One region of the Veillonella sp. 3627 genome, then DNA from elsewhere that is predicted to be linked to it. Evidence: riboswitches for the same ligand, from Rfam matches in the RefSeq annotation. Region 1 holds a riboswitch; the other holds the start of a gene.
What was found. Region 1 has a riboswitch for thiamine pyrophosphate ahead of cytX (putative hydroxymethylpyrimidine transporter CytX). Riboswitches for the same ligand answer to the same signal wherever they lie in the genome.

Region 2: it holds a riboswitch for thiamine pyrophosphate, as region 1 does, so the genes downstream of both, thiC (phosphomethylpyrimidine synthase ThiC) here and cytX (putative hydroxymethylpyrimidine transporter CytX) in region 1, are expected to answer to the same signal.

Annotation. Positions count from the first base shown of each region.
Region 1 covers NZ_RQVG01000001.1:19,459-22,659, forward strand. The annotation lists gene EO114_RS00075 (DNA repair protein RecO) at 1-238, shown strand, start outside; gene cytX (putative hydroxymethylpyrimidine transporter CytX) at 371-1,564, opposite strand; TPP riboswitch at 1,708-1,815, opposite strand; TPP riboswitch at 1,996-2,092, shown strand; gene thiD (bifunctional hydroxymethylpyrimidine kinase/phosphomethylpyrimidine kinase) at 2,159-2,965, shown strand; gene thiE (thiamine phosphate synthase) at 3,060-3,201, shown strand, end outside.
Region 2 covers NZ_RQVG01000001.1:150,695-153,895, reverse strand. The annotation lists gene EO114_RS00730 (hypothetical protein) at 1-434, shown strand, start outside; gene EO114_RS00725 (D-Ala-D-Ala carboxypeptidase family metallohydrolase) at 445-828, shown strand; gene EO114_RS00720 (hypothetical protein) at 838-1,257, shown strand; TPP riboswitch at 1,534-1,642, shown strand; gene thiC (phosphomethylpyrimidine synthase ThiC) at 1,720-3,024, shown strand; gene EO114_RS00710 (hypothetical protein) at 3,201-3,201, shown strand, end outside.

The DNA.
Region 1 (3,201 bases):
AGACCCTGAGGTAATGGCAAGTCTTTGCGATGAAATCTATGAAGCCTGTCAGTATGTAGTGAAACAAGAGCTACAACAAGGGATAACAATGCTTTTGAACTATGATTGGATTCCTACAAAGCCTTTACGTCTTACTGCGAATCAATGGGATCAATTAGAAATTCTATTGCGAAAACTTTTGACATATCAACTAGGATATACATTGCATAGCATTGAGTTTTTAGAGACGATGATATAATTAATATATTAAAATGAAAACAGGAGCTACCTTTCATAGAAGGAATGCTCCTGTTTTGATTTGTGAAGTTATTGTAAAGTGTATAATGAAATAATGAGTGCTTATATACGCACTAAATAGTATAGTAAGCGGTTATATTTCTTTTTTCTTTTTAGAAATTAGGCTAATGATATAGGCCGTTGCAATGGTTGCTAATGCTGTTCCTACGATAGTAGATAGGCTAGCCCCTAAGAATGGGTTGCTGTCAAGGAATTGATGGTACATATAAGTACCAGATGCCCAACAAATGATATACAAGCTAGGTCCATGGTCAAGGTGTGGACAATGACGTAATAAGAAATAGTGAGTTAATAAAATAGCAATCATTGGGGCAAATACGGATCCAATCATATATAAGAAAGGAATGATATTATCCATTGGATAGATGGATGCACCGATGGTGCCGATGACGGTAACGATAATACCGATGGTACGACCAGAATATTTAGTCTGCAAGCTTTCAGAGGAAATACCAGCAGATAAGGCATCCATAAAAGTAGTTGTGACAGTAGAGAATACGATGATAATTAACCCACCAAATCCTAAGCCAGCATGAAGTAGAACCTTTGCAATGTTGCTTTCATTTGTATAGAGGGCCGCAGCGAGGCCTAATACATACATGACAGAACTAGTTACGCCGTATACGATGGCACTAGATGCAGTACCTGCCACAGGGTTCTTGGATAATCGAGTATAATCACTAATCAATGGTAGCCAAGACAATGGCATAGCAATGGATAATTCCAAAGCCGCTGTGAAAGTCATTTCATCAGTGATGATTCCTTGGCTATGAATGGAACTTTCTTGTAACAAGCTAATTAACAAATAGATGCAGAGGATACCTAAGCCGTAGCCCATGATGCTGTTGATATACCCCATGTTACGGATACCAATGAAGAGCCATACAATGATGAGGGCCCCGATAATGAAAGTCCACGCAGTGAATGGTAGATTCCATAACTCTACGGCACCAAGAGCACCGTCATAAATCATAATACCGGTCCAACCAATCAGTTGTAGAACGTTTAAAATAGAAAATAATTTCATGCCCCCATTGCCAAAGACAGTGGATACAGTTTGCATAGAACTCATGTGTTCACGAGCGCCGATGAGTCCTGCACCAAATAATAACAAGCAGCCGATGACGTGACCGATGATGATGGCCAATAGGCCGTCAGAAAATCCTAGGGGCGCAAAATAGGTGCCCGTCATAATTTCCGCAATGGAAAGAGCGGCGCCGAACCAAATGAGGGACAACCGTGATGATGAAAGTTTTGAATCACTCATGAATACTCCTAACTATGCCAGTGGGAACAAAAAAGACTAATCTGAAACGATTAGCCTGTAGATGATAGATATTCTTAAGAGACCAAGTATTGCAAACAGGAACCATATGGTAATGTGTCCTTATGTGTTTGTATAGGTACTACAAAAATATGCTAATATATCCCTACGTTGGCATTATCCAAATCAGGTTATGGGTTAGTAGCACGTAGCTACTTCTCAGCCCACTTCAGTGAGCACCCCTTATAGATGTATTATACGAATTGAATGATACTACGTCAATAGGAATGTATAGGTGAATGTAATGTATTATATGAAATACATAGGATATATGAATATCTATATTGAGAGGGAATATCTTCTAGTGAAAGTAGCTTAGCTGTAATTTATTGTATTGCATTGGAGCATATTTCATGTTATAACTAAATTAATATAAGAACCACTAGGGGTGCTTATGCTGAGATTGATGAGTGTCAAAACCCTAGACCTGAACCAGATAATGCTGGCGGAGGAAAGTGGATGGCATCAAATACTAGATATTGTATAAGAACCGTCCCTAGGATTGGTTCTTTTTTGTTACTAGTAAAGGAGACTCCTATGAAATTACATAGAGCATTAACGATTGCAGGAACAGATCCAACAGGTGGTGCAGGGGTGATGGCGGACTTAAAAAGCTTTCAAAGTCGTCATGTCTATGGGATGGCTGTTATTACATCCGTGGTGGCACAAAACACAAGAGGTGTGACGCAAATTGCACACATGGACCTTTCTATGATTGCAGCACAATTGCAAGCCGTATTTACAGATATTGTTCCAGAAGCAGTGAAAACGGGTATGTTAGCCACAGCAGAGATGATGGAACTAATCGGAACCTACATAGATCCAAAAGTACCGTATGTGTTAGACCCTGTGATGATTGCCACCAGTGGGGATCGATTGATTTCCGATGAGGCGGTGAAAGCCTTACAAAGCAAATTGATTCCGAAAGCGACTTTGATTACACCGAACCGCAGTGAAGCCGAAGTACTGGCAGATATGAAAATTGATACGGTAGAAGCTTTGCATACAGCAGGGATTCGCATTTTACAAGAATTAGGCCCTCAAGCGGTGATCATCAAAGGTGGTCACATCGGAGATGAGGCCACAGATTACTTGTTTACAAAAGATACCATGTCCATGCGACGCTCTTGGACAAGTCCTAAATATGACACAGTACACACCCATGGCACAGGTTGTACATTCTCTGCTGTTATAACAGCAGAACTTGCCAAAGGGAAATCCTTGGAAGATGCTATTACGATTGGTAAAGAATATATCCGATTAGCTATTTTGCATAATCCGGGACTGGGCACAGGCAATGGGCCAGTGAATCATATGGCCTATGGGGATGAATATTCTGAGTAATATAGGTATGATCCATATCATATCAACCATACTTAGTGTCGTGGTATACTATAAGTAATCTGTTTTGGTTGTTAGATAAGAAACGAGGATTATTTTGAAACATCATGATATAGATACAGTGCGCTCCATGATGGGGTTGTACTTCATTTGTGGAACACCGAATACGAAGGATATTCACAAGACCCTTACAGAAGCTTGTAAAGGCGGTATTACTTGCTTTCAACTTCGTGAAAAAG
Region 2 (3,201 bases), 130 kb from region 1:
TAATGAATTTAAAGCACGTTCAAGTACTGGGCGTGTTTATTTTATTAGTTTTATTTGATTTGCTGACTAGATGGGGAGCGATTGCCTATCAGATGTTAGTAGAAGCGGGAGCAGACAAAGAAAGTATATCTGCTTGGGATAAGTATATAGCAATCATTCCTGCGTTTGAAAAGGGATTAATTTCATCTAAACATATGAGAAAACCCTTTGTGACAAAGGTAATGACATATGTATTTGCTACAGCCATAGGTTGGTGCTTTGATTTTATGGCAGGGAAAGAAGCCTTTGTAGTTAATTTAGTTTGGTTATATTTAGCCTCAGCAGAATTTTTGAGTGTACTAGAAAATATGCGTGATGGTGGAAATGTAATGATGGGAAAGTTTTTAGATACCATCAGAGACATGATTGAAAGTAAGTTCAAATTTAAGTTATAAGGAGACATATATGAAAATTGGAAATTATTTTGAGGATTATGAGTTTGCCTGCAAATGTCATCGACATAATGTAGTAGATGGGAAAAATGTGTTGGATCATATTATTGACAAACGTTTAGTAGATGTATTGGATAAAATCCGAGAACGTGTAGGACGACCAGTATATATCGAAAGTGGATACCGTTGTGAAGACCACAATCGTGAGGTAGGTGGAGTGCCTAACTCTCAACATGTATTAGGAACAGCTGCTGACATTACAGTGGACGATATTAGTGTTGATGAATTAGCAGATATTGCAAAAGAGTGTGGTGCAGATGGTGTTGGCAGATATTATGGACTACAATTTGTACACATTGATGTCCGAGGTTATGATGCGGAATGGGAGCAATATTAGGAGGTTGAAATGTATGGAACTATTCTTTCATGGATTAAGAAACACACGATTATGCTTGCTAGTGGCTTTGGTACTATTATCTGTGCCCTGCTATACATTTGCGGAACAGGGAGTGACATTAACACAAAGCGAATACAAGATGCTCAGCAAGAACTTAGACGAGCTCAATACAATCAACAAGAAGCAAGCAAACTCAATCGAGAGGTTAGAGATGCAGTTGAACGTAGCGAAGTTATCAACGAACGAATCGAAAGTAGCATTACTAGAAGCGAAGCAGCTACTAGAAGAACAGAGGGAGCAGTTGAGAGCATCCAAGGAGAAATTAAATCTACAAGAGCAGAAATTGACAGAGCAGCAAATCTCATTGGAGAAAGCCAATCTATACTTAGAAGAGCAGAAGGAAGAAATAAAGAAGTACAAGAAAAATAGTCAAAAGCACCGATTTATTGAGGTGCTTTTATTAGGTGGACTAGCCTATAAAATGTTTCGGTAACGTATAAAAAACAATTTATAACGTTATCAATAAAAACTGTTTTTGGGAACGGTTGCACAACCGTTGCACAACCTTTTTTACAAGAATGGCTTAATACCAAAGGTTTATAGCAATATATGCGTTATGTGTATCATAATGCCATCATGGATGAGGAAGAATAATTTTCTATAAAAATCCACCATTTCATGATATACTATAAGCAAGTAAATATTTTAGATTTGCAAGGGAGCCTATGTAATAGGCTGAGAAAGGACTATGAAGTACCTGACCTTTTGACCTGATCGGGATCATGCCCGCGTAGGAAGCACGCTGACATATGTGGGTATCGATGTAATGTCGATACCTTTTTGTGTATAGAGCACCCAAAATAGGCTCCTTTGTAATGAAAGGAGCTTTTTATGTTTTACACACAAATGCAAGCAGCCCAAAAAGGCATTGTTACCGACGCGATTAAAGTGGTAGCAGAAAAAGAAAACATGGATGTTGAAGTATTACGAGACTTAGTGGCAAAAGGACATGTAACAATTCCGTGCAACAAGCATCATACATCTTTACAACCAGAAGGAATCGGTCAGAAGTTACGCACAAAAATTAATGTAAACTTAGGCACATCCAAGGATTGTACAGACTACGAAGAAGAGATGAAAAAAGTCCATCATGCAGTGGCATTAGGGGCTGAATCGATTATGGACTTGTCTACACATGGTGATACAAAAGTATTCCGCCGTCTACTCACAAAAGAATGTCCCGTTATGATTGGTACCGTGCCTATCTATGATAGCGTTATCCATCACCAAAAAGATTTAGGCGAATTGACAGCTGAAGACTTTATTTCTACGATCCGTCTCCATGCAGAAGATGGGGTAGATTTTGTTACCTTACATTGTGGAATTACGCAACATACAGTGGAGCAAATTAAACGTCACAACCGAAAATTAAACATTGTGAGCCGTGGCGGTAGTTTAGTCTTTGCCTGGATGTCCATGACTGGTCAAGAGAATCCGTTCTATGAATACTATGATGAAATCTTGGATATTTGTGCAGAATATGACATGACAATTTCCCTTGGCGACGCCTGCCGTCCTGGTTGCTTGGCAGATGCTACAGATATCTGTCAAATCGAAGAACTTGTTCGACTTGGGGAGTTAACAAAACGAGCTCGCGAACGTGGTGTACAAGTGTTAGTGGAAGGTCCTGGTCATGTACCATTGAATCAAGTGCAAGCTAACATGGAAGTACAACAAACAATCTGCGATGGGGCGCCGTTCTATGTATTAGGACCATTAGTAACAGACATTGCACCAGGCTATGACCATATTACAGCTGCCATCGGTGGTGCAGTGGCAGCCATGCATGGGGCAGCCTTCCTTTGCTATGTAACACCAGCGGAACACTTAGCCTTACCTGACGAAAATGATGTGAAAGAAGGCATTATGGCTTTCAAAATCGCAGCTCATGCCGCAGACATTGCAAAAGGTATTCCGAATGCACGAGATCGCGATGACCGGATGGCAGAGGCACGCCAAAAACTCGATTGGGAAGCACAATATGCAGTAGCACTAGATCCTGAAAAAGCACGTCGCATCCGTGAAAGTCGTGCCCCAGAAGAAGGACATAAAGAAGCTTGCAGTATGTGCGGAAAATTCTGCGCCGTACGGAGCATCAATAAAGCCTTAGAGGGAGAGAAAATAGATATATTATAAATGAGAAACGAAACAGCCAACTCTTGGATAGGAGTTGGTTGTTTTGTTGTATAGATAAATTGATTATAGCAATACGATTGATGTATTATATAGATAGTAAATATGTTTTTGTGTAATGCAACTAGTGAATTTACATGAGAGTAACATTTGAGAAAATTGTTTTTTTGAGGTGCATGA